Regions from separate parts of the Enterococcus diestrammenae genome, predicted to be linked through region 1. Evidence: predicted binding sites of a transcription regulator. Region 1 holds the regulator's gene; each other region holds the start of a gene.
The links. The regulator CtsR, encoded in region 1, represses protease genes until heat stress. The targets are predictions, from matches to a motif close to TTGGTCAAAAAAGGTCAAANA.
Positions count from the first base shown of each region.

Region 2: ACO03U_RS05095 (ATP-dependent Clp protease ATP-binding subunit) is a predicted target of CtsR. The motif match lies at 1,929-1,949, and genes of this name have one in related genera.
Region 3: clpP (ATP-dependent Clp endopeptidase proteolytic subunit ClpP) is a predicted target of CtsR. The motif match lies at 1,923-1,943, and genes of this name have one in related genera.

Region 1 covers NZ_JBMRGR010000006.1:47,723-52,003, forward strand. The annotation lists gene ACO03U_RS05760 (hypothetical protein) at 1-481, opposite strand, end outside; gene ACO03U_RS05765 (class A sortase) at 746-1,462, shown strand; gene ACO03U_RS05770 (CtsR family transcriptional regulator) at 1,778-2,239, shown strand; gene ACO03U_RS05775 (ATP-dependent Clp protease ATP-binding subunit) at 2,357-4,281, shown strand, end outside.
Region 2 covers NZ_JBMRGR010000005.1:44,940-49,220, reverse strand. The annotation lists gene ptsP (phosphoenolpyruvate--protein phosphotransferase) at 1-1,375, opposite strand, end outside; gene ACO03U_RS05100 (phosphocarrier protein HPr) at 1,377-1,643, opposite strand; gene ACO03U_RS05095 (ATP-dependent Clp protease ATP-binding subunit) at 2,092-4,281, shown strand, end outside.
Region 3 covers NZ_JBMRGR010000007.1:102,172-106,452, reverse strand. The annotation lists gene ACO03U_RS06735 (ABC transporter ATP-binding protein) at 1-431, shown strand, start outside; gene ACO03U_RS06730 (gamma carbonic anhydrase family protein) at 579-1,064, shown strand; gene clpP (ATP-dependent Clp endopeptidase proteolytic subunit ClpP) at 1,215-1,811, opposite strand; gene ACO03U_RS06720 (hypothetical protein) at 2,050-2,574, shown strand; gene ACO03U_RS06715 (glycerophosphodiester phosphodiesterase) at 2,742-3,482, shown strand; gene miaA (tRNA (adenosine(37)-N6)-dimethylallyltransferase MiaA) at 3,483-4,281, shown strand, end outside.

The DNA.
Region 1 (4,281 bases):
TGATTTTTTCCAAGACTGTCCGAGTGAGTTTGTCAGCGAGAATCCGATAATACTCATCTAAATAGCGATAGTAAACCCGGGAAAGCTCGTCTTTCAAATCGAAGTAAACGAAATTATTCTGCAGTTTATAGAAAAATGGCGAGTGGAGATGGGTTTTCATGTGGCCAAAATACAGCAACTCACTGATTTCTAAGGGTGTCAGTTCTTTTAGCAGGGCACTGTCATTAAAGTCAATCCATTTGATATCCTCAGAAATCCGATTGCGAGCCAGTTCATCGAAATACTGTTTGACGCCTTCATTTCCCCGCAAAATTTTCAAACCGGTGTGGGTTTCATATTCACCGTAATCAGAGGAAGGGTCTAGAAGCAGGAGATTTTTTGGCTGATGGACGATGCCATGATAAAATTCTAAGGGACTAATGCCCCGTGACAAAACGGCATTGCTGGTAGTATCAATATGTATGTAAATCATTTTTGTCATGGGGCGCCCCCTCCTTTTTCCCGATACTACCATCATACAACAACGAGGGATTTCGTGGTGTTTCGTTTCCTTTAAAGTTTGATTACAGAAAGGGCTTTCTTTTGCAATCTTTTGCTAGTCCAGCCAATTTTTAGAAAATCCGCTCCGCAAAAGAAGGTTGCGTTTTCTTAAAACTAGCGAGGCTGTCTGGAGCTACCATAGCCGGTGTGCTGTTTTCTATGGTAAAATAAAGGCGCTAGCAATCAAATGAGGGCGGGGCTTATTATGAAAAAGAAAAAACATCGGGGAAGAAATTGGCTTATCAATATCTTTTTACTACTGCTTTTGGTAGTCGGACTGGTATTGGTTTTTAATAATCAAATCAAAAACGTGATTATCGACCATAATGGCGAAAAATTTGCGGTTTCTAAGCTTACGAGAGAAGACATCGTAAAAAATGAAGAAAAAGAAGCGAGCTTTGATTTTGAAGCGGTAGTTCCTGCTAGCTCCGAGACGGTTTTCAAAGCCCAATGGCAAAATCGTAACTTACCAGTAGTCGGTGGTATCGCCATACCCAAAGTGGGCATTAATTTACCAATCTTTAGAGGTGTTGCCAACGAATCTCTCTTGTGGGGTGCTGGCACCATGTTTCCTGATCAAAAGATGGGGGCGGGCAATTATTCTCTGGCCAGTCATCGTGCCTATGATAAAGGGTATTTATTCGAACCATTAGATCAGACTCAAATTGGTGACGCCATTTATCTGACAGATTTGGAAAATATCTATGAGTATACCGCTACCTTGAATATTACTGTTTTACCCACTGAGACGCAGTACATTGAAGAAGTCCCAGACAAAAAACTAGTCACTTTGATTACTTGTAATGAAATCGGCGGGACCAAGCGGGTAGTCGTTCAGGGGGAACTAAAATCGGTAACTCCTGTAAAAGAAGCAACGGCTGAAGTGTTGGGATATTTTGAGATGGATGTAAAACATTATTAAATTTCGGCATCAATTTGAATAAGCGACTAGCGCTAACCACTTCACGGGGATATCAGTGAAGTGGTTAGCGCTTTTTTTCTGAGCTTTTATCAGGCTTTTGGTGGGGAAGAATTATCTAAGGGTTACAAAAGCCAGCGTTACAGCAAGAATTCTTAACAAACCTGTCCCTCCTGTTCGTCTTTCTTTAATTATTTGAAAATCTTCGGTATAATTGATTATGGTCAGAATTAGTCAATGAAATCGCCAAAGCCTTGGCATTTCAAGGAAAAATGATTCTGCAAAGTTGCAATGATACTGAAGATAGGAGGATTCGTCATGACACGTCATAATACTTCAGATCTGATCGAGGCCTATCTGAAGAAAATTCTGGAAGATAGTGAGATAATTGAGATACGTCGAACGGAGATGGCCCAGCAGTTTAATTGCGTGCCTTCTCAGATAAATTACGTGATTAATACCCGTTTTACGATTCAACGGGGCTACACCGTGGCTTCAAAACGCGGTGGTGGCGGTTATATTCGCATTGAGAAGGTTAAGATTTCCGATAAACACCGCTTTTTAGAACAAGTCGCGGAATTGGTCGACGAGGCGTTGACGGAAAAAAATGCCTTGGCGATCATTCAAAAATTGTATGAAGAAGAGTTGTTGACCCAAAAAGAAGGCAATTTGATACTAGCGGTAATGGCTCAATCCACCTTGGCGGATTACCAAGAAGCAGACAAGATTCGCGCCAGTTTAATGCGTGCGGTATTGGAACGTTTAAGTTACGAAAAATAAGCATGCTGAAAGCCAACGTAACGGAGACAACATCGTCAGTGGTAACCAGCTAAAGTTAGCAACGAAAACCAGAGACTGTCACAGCTGCGGCGTCAGACAGCGGGAAGAAGGTAAGTTATGGAGGAATTGTTTACAGAACGGGCCAAGGCAGTATTGGCCATTGCGCAAGAAGAAGCAAAAACATTCAAGCACCAATCAGTGGGTTCTGAGCATTTGCTCTTGGCTTTAGTGATTGAACAAAATGGCATTGCCGGCAAAACGTTACGGGAATTAGCCATCAGTGAAAACGATATTCGTGAAGAGATTGAACATTTGACGGGTTATGGGACCGTGAAGAGCTACCCAGCTGGCGTTTATTTGCCATACTCTCCGCGGGCGAAGCAGATTTTTGCTTATGCCGGTGACGAAGCCAAACGCTTTGGCGCTCCCCAAATCGGTACGGAACATATTTTATTGGGCTTGTTGCGAGACGATGAGATCTTAGCGTCCCGGATTATGATTAATCTAGGGATGAGTTTGGCCAAGATGCGGCAAGTATTGAAGAAAAAAATGGGCCTCAATGAATCCAAAACCAATAACACAGGAGCCGCTAGTCGCCGTCGTCAAGCAAGTGGTCAGCAACAAGGGACACGACAAGGGGGCGTGCAACAAGGTACCCCAACGCTAGATAATTTGGCGCGGGATTTGACGAAGCTAGCCAGAGAAAACCGTCTAGATCCCGTGGTGGGCCGGACTAAAGAAGTCAAACGCCTGATTCAGATTTTGAGCCGACGCACCAAAAACAACCCTGTCTTAGTAGGGGAACCTGGTGTCGGTAAAACAGCCATTGCGGAAGGACTAGCGCAACGAATTGTGGCGGGAGAAGTCCCCGAAGACATGGCAGAAAAACGCTTGATGATGCTAGATATGGGCTCATTAGTTGCTGGGACCAAATATCGTGGCGAATTCGAGGATCGGATGAAAAAAGTCATCGATGAAATCTACCATGATGGTCAAGTCATCTTGTTTATTGATGAGTTGCATACCTTGATCGGAGCTGGGGGAGCAGAAGGCGCGATTGATGCTTCCAATATTTTGAAACCAGTCTTGGCTCGTGGAGAATTGCAAACCATTGGGGCCACCACGTTAGATGAATATCAAAAATATATTGAAAAAGATTCGGCTTTGGAACGTCGTTTTGCCAGAGTTCAAGTGGATGAACCAACGGCGGAAGAAGCGGTAGAAATCTTGCGAGGCTTGCGACCACGTTATGAAGACCATCATGGGGTGGAAATCACGGATGATGCATTGCAAGCAGCGGTCCAGTTGTCGGTGCGCTACATCAATTCCCGCCAGTTACCAGACAAAGCCATCGACTTGATGGATGAGTCAGCTGCCAAAGTGCGTTTGGATCGGGCGGACGAGCCGTCGCAACTAGCGCGACTACGGGAAGAAATTACCCAATTGATGCATGAAAAAGAGCAAGCTATTCAGGAGCAAGATTTTGAGCTGGCGGCTCGCTTGCGTCAAAAAGAGAAAAAACTCAGCCAACGTTTGGCGGAGTTGGCTTTCGCGGAGACCAAAGAGGCAGCCGGCTTTTCAAATAAGGTGACTGCAGAAGATGTAGCGACAGTGGTTTCTCAGTGGACTGGGGTACCGTTGCAACAGTTGGAGAAAAAAGAATCCGAACGCTTGTTGGATTTGGAAAAAATTCTTCACCAACGCGTAGTCGGACAAGATGAAGCCGTAACTGCTGTCTCACGAGCGATTCGTCGGGCCCGCAGTGGTTTGAAAGATCCCGACCGGCCGATTGGCTCCTTTATGTTCTTGGGTCCAACGGGTGTCGGGAAGACAGAACTTGCTAAAGCCTTGGCGGAAGCGATGTTTGGCTCGGAGGATTCCTTGGTACGAGTGGACATGTCCGAGTTTATGGAAAAATACAGCACCAGTCGTTTGATTGGTTCACCTCCAGGCTATGTCGGTTATGAAGAAGGCGGGCAATTGACGGAGAAAATTCGTTCAAAACCTTATTCTGTGATTTTGCTAGATGAGGTGGAAAAAGC
Region 2 (4,281 bases), on a different contig from region 1:
CGTTCGTTCCGATACTGAAGAAGTCAACTTCTTTAGCAAATTTATCAGCTAAAACAGCGGCTGCCGGAATTTCGATCATAATCCCAACTTGGATTGAATCGGCTACGGCAACACCTTCGTCAATCAATTTTTGACGTTCTTCATCGTAGAGTTTTTTCGCTGCTCTGAATTCCTTCAAAGTCGCAACCATTGGGAACATAATCCGTAAGTTACCAAATGCTGAGGCGCGCAACAAGGCCCGTAACTGGGTCCGGAACATATCGTCACCTAAAGCAGATAAGCTAATCCGCAAAGCTCGGTAACCTAAGAATGGATTCATTTCATGTGGTAAGGTCAAATAAGGCAGTTCCTTGTCCCCACCGATATCCATTGTCCGAACCACCACTGGTTTGTCGCCCATGCCTTCTAAAACGGCTTTGTAAGCTTCAAACTGGTCGTCTTCCGTTGGGAAATCAGGTGAGTCCATGTACAAGAACTCAGTCCGGTACAAACCGATAGCTTCAGCGCCATTGTTATGCACGCCTTCCAAATCTTTTGGTGTGCCAATATTGGCAGCCAATTCGAAGTGAACGCCGTCAGCAGTCACGGTCGCTGCTTCTTTCAGTTTTTCCCATTCCGCTTTTTGTGCTGCATATGCTTCAGCAGCTTTGTTAAATTCGGCGGCTTGCTCGTCGGTTGGGTCGATGATTACATCGCCTTCAATACCGTTGACTGCTAAAATATCGCCTGCTTTAACCTTGCTGGTAATTTCTTTGGTCCCAACAATGGCTGGGATTTCCAAAGAACGAGCCATAATTGCTGAGTGAGAAGTACGTCCGCCGATATCAGTGACAAAGGCTTTTACATACGTACGATCCAACTGAGCCGTATCACTTGGTGTCAAATCGTGAGCTACTACTACCACTTCTTCATTAATCATGGAAGGATTTGGTAAAGTAACACCCAATAAGTGCGCCAAGACACGTTTGGCAACATCGCGAATATCAGCAGCCCGCTCTTGCATATAGGCATTGTCATCCATCGCTTCGAACATGCCAATGTACATGTCGGTAACTTCTTTCAATGCTGATTCCGCATTGACTTGGTTATCGTTGATGTTTTGCTTGATTTGACCAATCATTTCTGGATCACTCAAGACCATCAAGTGGGCATCGAATACTTGTGCTTCTTCTTCGCCAAGGCTTTTTGCTGCTTTATCACGAATCAGAGTCAGTTCCTCGCTGGATTTTGCCAATGCATCATCCAAACGACTTGCTTCAGCAGCGGTATCTGTTACTGAAGCTTTTGTGAAAGACAGATCTGGTTGTACTAGCAGGTAAGCTTTTGCAACAGCAATACCGTCACTTGCGGCGATCCCTTTTAGCATTTCAACCATATTAGTCTGACAACCCTTCTTTTTTCATTGTTTCTACGATTGCTTCCATCGCTTCTTTTTCGTCAGCGCCTTCAGCAGAAATCGTAACGTCTGAACCTTGGCCAACACCAAGAGACATAACGCCCATGATAGATTTCAAGTTTACAGATTTACCTTTGTACTCCAAGTTGATGTCTGAACTGAATTTGCTAGCAGTTTGAACCAACAAGGTAGCTGGACGTGCGTGAATCCCAGTTTCTGCTACTACGTGAAAGTCTTTCTTTTCCATATCGATCGGTCTCCTTTATGAAACATAAGTATTTTTTGTTAGGGTAACTCATGCCTGGGCACAGTTTCTCCCTTTCAATTCTTAAGATTACCATTTTTCCCCTAATTCTACAACCGTTTTCTCTCTAAAGCCAGACAGATTCCCTTTCTCACGCTTTTCCTGTCAATTTTTCAGAAAGTTCTTGATCTACTATCGCTGGATTCGGTTTCTTCGCCAGAAAAGCTCGTCCTTTCATCCTCAAAACAAGATACTTGCGTCCTAGCCCACCTTGAGTATAATAAAACTATGGTCAGTAATGGTCAAAACGTTATTGACCAAGTAAAAAGCGTTCTTTTTTACGGAAAAGAGAAAGCACGTTACAATAGACTTATTGAAAATAAGCGCTTTTGGTTGATCAAGTTGCCACTGTATCATCCACGCGCTCACTGAAAAGAAAGGTTGTGAAATGATGCTTTGTCAAAATTGCGGTAAAAATGAAGCAACAATTCATTTGTATGCCAATGTCAATGGTCAGCGAAAACAACTGGACTATTGTCAAAGCTGTTACCAACAATTAAAAAATCAACAAGGAGGCCAAGCGTCGATGATGGCACAAGATCCTTTTGGCTTCGGCTCATTGGATGATCTCTTTCGTCAAATGTCCCGCCAGATGCAACAAGGACAATCCCCTTATTCTCAAACGCCACCAACCCAATCAGGTAATAATTTTAACGGTGGTCAACCCCCTCGTCGTCCCGGCGGTGATACCCCTCAAGGATTGCTTGGGGAATACGGAATCAATATCACCCAACAAGCACGAGAAGGAGATATCGATCCAGTGGTGGGTCGCGACCAAGAAATTCAACGAGTAATCGAAATTCTCAATCGTCGTACTAAGAATAATCCCGTTTTAATCGGTGAACCTGGGGTCGGAAAAACCGCCGTGGTAGAAGGCCTGGCACAAAAAATCGTCAATGGTGATGTGCCACAAAAACTATTAGAAAAAGAAGTTATTCGGTTGGATGTCGCATCTCTCGTCCAAGGTACTGGGATCCGTGGCCAATTTGAAGAACGGATGCAAAAACTGGTTGATGAAATTAAGCAAGCAGAAAACGTTATTTTGTTCATCGATGAAGTCCACGAATTAGTCGGTGCTGGTGCCGCCGGCGATGGCAACATGGACGCTGGGAACATCTTAAAACCCGCCCTTGCCCGTGGTGAACTCCAAATGGTTGGTGCCACGACATTAAATGAATACCGAATTATCGAAAAAGACGCTGCTTTGGAACGGCGGATGCAACCGGTACGCGTGGAAGAGCCAACTGTCGCTGAAACCATCAGTATCTTGAAAGGCTTGCAACCCCGCTACGAAGATTACCATCATGTAAAATATACCGATGATGCCATCGAAGCTGCAGCTACCCTTTCTAATCGCTACATTCAAGATCGTTTCTTACCAGATAAAGCCATTGACTTACTGGATGAAGCGGGTTCTAAGAAAAATTTAACCATCCAGTTCGTGGATCCAAAAACTATCGATAAAAAATTAGCAGACGCTGAAAGTCAAAAACAAAAAGCTTCCCAAGAAGAAGATTTTGAAAAAGCAGCCTATTATCGAGACCAAATCAATAAACTGACAGAGATGAAAAACAAACAAGTTTCAGACGAAAAAACTCCCGTCATCTCTGAAAAAGACATGGAACAAATCGTCGAGCAAAAAACTGGTATTCCTGTCGGCGATTTAAAAGAAAAAGAACAAACTCAATTGAAAAACTTAGCCGAAGATTTGAAAAAACATGTTATCGGTCAAGATGAAGCAATCGATAAAGTTTCCAAAGCGATTCGTCGTAACCGTGTCGGTTTAGGAAAACAAAATCGGCCAATCGGTTCCTTCCTATTCGTTGGTCCAACTGGGGTTGGGAAAACAGAATTGGCCAAACAATTAGCTTTTGAGCTATTCGGCCAAGAAGATGCCATGATTCGTTTTGACATGTCAGAGTACATGGAAAAACATAGCGTCTCTAAATTAATCGGGTCTCCTCCAGGCTATGTAGGCTATGAAGAAGCCGGCCAATTAACAGAAAAAGTGCGCCGCAATCCGTACAGCCTAATTCTTTTGGACGAAGTGGAAAAAGCCCATCCGGACGTCTTACACATGTTCTTACAAATTCTGGACGATGGTCGCTTAACTGATGCTCAAGGTCGCACGGTCAGCTTTAAAGATACCTTGATTATCATGACGTCAAACGCTGGAACAGGTCGCGTAGAAGCTAACGTCGGATTCGGTGCCGCTCGCGAAGGCATTACCCGTTCTGTTCTGGGTCAGTTAAACAACTACTTCACGCCAGAATTTTTGAATCGGTTCGATGGCATTATCGAATTTAGCGCCCTCTCCAAAGAAAACCTGATGGAAATTGTCGAATTAATGTTAGACAACGTCAACAAGATGTTAAAACCACAGCATTTACACATCGACGTTACCAAAGAAGTCGAGGAAAAATTGGTCGATTTGGGGTACGATCCAACGATGGGTGCTCGACCTTTGCGCCGGACCATTCAAGATCAAATTGAAGATGGCATTGCCGAATACTTCTTGGATCATCCAGCGACACATCACCTTAGCGCCCGCTTGGAAGATGACAAGATTGTCGTCAAGGCA
Region 3 (4,281 bases), on a different contig from region 1:
CGACGGATTATGAAGTGGTGGATGCAGCCAAAACAGCCAACGTGGATCATTTTATCCGCACCATGCCTGATGGTTACGAGATGACGATCAACGCCGAGGGAAACAACGTCTCCCTTGGGCAAAAACAATTGTTAACCATTGCCCGCGCCGTCATTTCAAATCCGAAAATTTTGATTTTGGATGAAGCCACTAGTTCGGTGGATACTCGATTGGAAGCTTTGATCCAAAAAGCGATGGACAAAGTAATGGAAGGGCGCACTAGTTTTGTGATTGCTCACCGTTTGTCTACCATTCGGGATGCTGATTTGATTTTGGTGATGAACCATGGCAATATCATCGAAAAAGGCAACCATGAAACCCTCTTAGCGCAAGGCGGCTTTTATAGCAAGCTCTATCAAAGTCAGTTTGCCGAAGACGGCGATTACGAATAACTAAAAACATCAGCTATCTCGGAAGTGTTCTATGGCTTCGTGGATAGCTGATTTTTTTGAAACGATTTGTGTTACAGGGGGAAACGTTGGATAATAAGGTTAGATTCTGAGAAAAAGGGAAGTCTTAAAGAAAGGCGTGTGAGGTGGATGAAACCTTTTATCGCAAAAAATGCGGTGGTGGTAGGAGATGTCCAGCTGGGGGCAGATGTTACCGTTTGGTACAATAGTGTGCTTCGCGGAGATGCTAACTCGATTACGATTGGTGCAGGTACAAATATCCAAGATGGTACGATTATCCATGTGGATCACGATGCCCCAACAAATATTGCCGAAAATGTCACGGTGGGCCACCAGTGTATGCTTCATGGCTGCCGCATTGAAAAAGGGGCTTTGATTGGGATGAGCAGTATCGTCTTAAATCATGCGGTGATTGGTGAAAATAGTTTGCTTGGGGCGGGCTCTTTGGTGACCCAAGGAACGGTGATTCCCCCCAATGTTTTAGCGTTTGGGCGACCGGCAAGAGTGATTCGACCACTAACTCCAGCAGAACTGGAAAAAAATCGGCAATATATCCAGCATTATATTGCGATGGGAGCAGCCCATCGAGAAGGGCATTTTCAATTAATTTACTAGAGCAAAAAAGAAGACGCTGATGAATATCAGTGCCTTCTTTTTTGGTCTAGATAGAGAACTTATAAAAAATTAGCTCCGTAGCAATTGGATTAGCAGTCCCACTACAACCCGAGGGATTCTCCGGAAGCGAGTCTGCCCTGTTTTGTTCCATTATTTATTCAAGCTATTGGAAGATTCCATGATTTCGTCGATCAAGCCGTAATCTTTGGCTTGTTGGGCGGTCATGTAGTTGTCTCGATCGGTATCTTTTTCGATGACTTCCAATGGTTGACCCGTACGTTCTGCCAAGATTGCGTTCAAGCGTTCGCGGGTTTGCAAGATATGACGAGCGGCAATCTCGATTTCTGTAGCTTGCCCTTGGGCACCGCCAAGAGGTTGGTGAATCATGATTTCAGCATTTGGTAAAGCAAAGCGTTTGCCTTTCGTACCTGCTGTCAATAAGAATGACCCCATTGAAGCCGCCATCCCCATAACGATGGTTACGACGTCAGCTTTGACGAAGTTCATGGTATCGTAAATTGCCATGCCGGCAGTCACGCTACCACCTGGTGAGTTGATGTACAAATAGATATCTTTTTCTGAATCTTGGGCATCCAAGAACAACAATTGAGCGATGATGGAGTTTGCCAAATCGTCGGTTACTTGGCCGCTTAACATGATGATGCGGTCTTTAAGTAAGCGAGAGTAGATGTCATAGGCTCTTTCACCACGAGACGATTGTTCAATTACTGTAGGGATTAAATTCATAAGAAAGTTTCCTCCTTTAAATTGTGCCACCGATGTTTAGGGTGGCTCAAGTTTTTTCATTCATAAGTGTAGCACAAATGTGCCGCGACTTCTAAAAAGAAGTATACACTGATGGTCAAAGTTGGTCAAACGAAAAAACTCAGGTCTGAGCTTCCCTTTCTATTGCGAGTCTTGGGGGCTTTTATGCTACAATAAAAATAACGAGTCATGGAACAATTTTGAAAAGTGAGGAGATTTTATGTCAGCCAATATCCTAACAGCAGTAGCCGCCTTGGTGGGGGTATTAATCGGGGCAATCATCGTCACGATCACCTTTAATTTACGAATTCGCTTCGAGCAACGAAAAGAACATCGCCGGCGGGTGTTGGAACACAAGGTACGAGAAATCGAAACCCTCTTATTATTGAATAAAAAAGTCCAAGAAATCTTACAAAAACGTTCAGCGACTTTGGAGGCTTACATCAGCTTTGATGCCTTTGATGATGCCTATATCACTATTGATGATTATGTTTATCTGCAATCATTTGTCTCGCAAAATAATTTTTACTTGCCTAATTTTATTGTGGAAGAATTCTTTACTAAGATTGGGCAACGGAAAGTGATTTTGACCCCCGAAGAGACGGTGAATATCGGTGGGTATGCTTACAAAGGTGGTCGCGTATTGCTAGAGCATTTCTCTGACTCCTTGGTGGAACTGATCAATGAGCGGAAAACGCAATTGAAGCAGTATTCTCAAGAGGAACTGACTTACTTATCCAATTAAGCTAGGGATCATCATTTTCAAAAAGAAGATGATGATCTTTTTTTAATAGACCAGGAGACAAGCGCCTAGGTTTTAGCCAGTATCAATGCTTTGGAATCAAGGAATATCCCCAACGTTGTTTCAAAAGGTCTCGAAGTGGTACAATGGATGCGATTGGAGTGAAACAGATGACACAAGTAGTTGCCCACCGTGGCGCTAGTGGGACCCGCCCAGAAAACACGTTGCCTGCATTTGCGGAAGCGGTGCGGGTAGAGGCCGACGTGATTGAATTGGACGTGCACCTGTCAAAGGATGGCCATTTGATGGTGATGCATGATGAAGAAGTCGATCGCACCACCGATGGCAAAGGTCTTTTGCGGGAGAAGACGCTAACTGAACTCAAACGTCTGAATGCCGGGGGCTGGTTTTCTTCAGAATATCAGTCCACCAAGATACCTACTTTAAAAGAAGTCCTAAACTTACTTTTGATGCGGAATTATCGTGGGGTCTTGACCATTGAAATCAAGACGGATAAGTACCACTATCCCGGGATTGAAGAAAAACTTAGCAACTTGATGACCAGTCAGCTCTGGCCGTTTGCTCACTGGTACTGTAGTTTCAATATGAAATCATTGGAAATCATCCATGAAATAGAGCCGGATGCCCAGTTGGATTTTATCATGGGAACGGCAGAATCCAAACCGCCGCTAGCCTTGAGTCGACCGTTTATCGAAGGGATTCATCCGAAGATCGACTGGGTGGAAACCCATGCGGCTCAAATGGCGGACTATCCAATTGCGGTGCGCCCTTGGACGGTAGATTCAGTTGAAGGGATGCGGCGCTGTTTAGTCTTGGGGGTAACGGGAATCATTACGAACTACCCAGAACGTTGCCGCCAAGTCATCATGGAGTATCGACGGGGGAAATAGATGGAAAAAGTATTGGCAATTGTCGGGCCGACTGCTGTGGGAAAGACGGCCTTGAGTATTGAACTGGCTCAGCGTTTCAATGGAGAGATCATCAGTGGCGACTCCCTGCAAGTCTATCGCAAACTAGACATCGGCACGGCTAAAGTAACACCTGAAGAAGCTCAAGGGGTTCCCCATCATTTGATTGATATTCGGGAACTTGACGAGGGGTATTCAGTAGCTGAGTTTCAAAAGATGGGGCGGCAGCTGATTAGCGAAATCACGGCTAAGGGTAAACTACCTCTAGTCGTCGGAGGGACCGGCTTATATATCCAGGCCCTGTTGCAAGATTTTACTCTCGGTGGCAAGCAAGAGCCGGGCGTAGATTTGGCAGCTGAAAATATCCGCCAACGCTATGAAACCTATGCCGACACCAACGGCAACCAAGCACTTTGGGACATCTTGAAGCAAAAAGATGCCCTGGCGGCAGCCCACATTCATTTCAATAATCGTCGGAAAGTGATCCGAGCTTTGGAAGTTTGGGAAGGCACCGGCAGCAGTATTCTCCAGCCACAAGTGCCCCCTAAAGCATTGTATGATACCTTTTTAGTGGGCTTAAATACCGACCGCAGCCTGTTGTATCAACGTATCAACCAACGAGTCGAGCTGATGTGGCAAGCCGGACTTTTGGCTGAAGCAGAACTTTTGCGAGAGCAAGAAGACAGCCAGGCGGCCAAAGGTATTGGGTACCGGGAATTTTTCCCTTACTTTAAAGGCGAGCAATCCCTTGAAGAGGTCAAAGAGCAAATTAAACAAGATT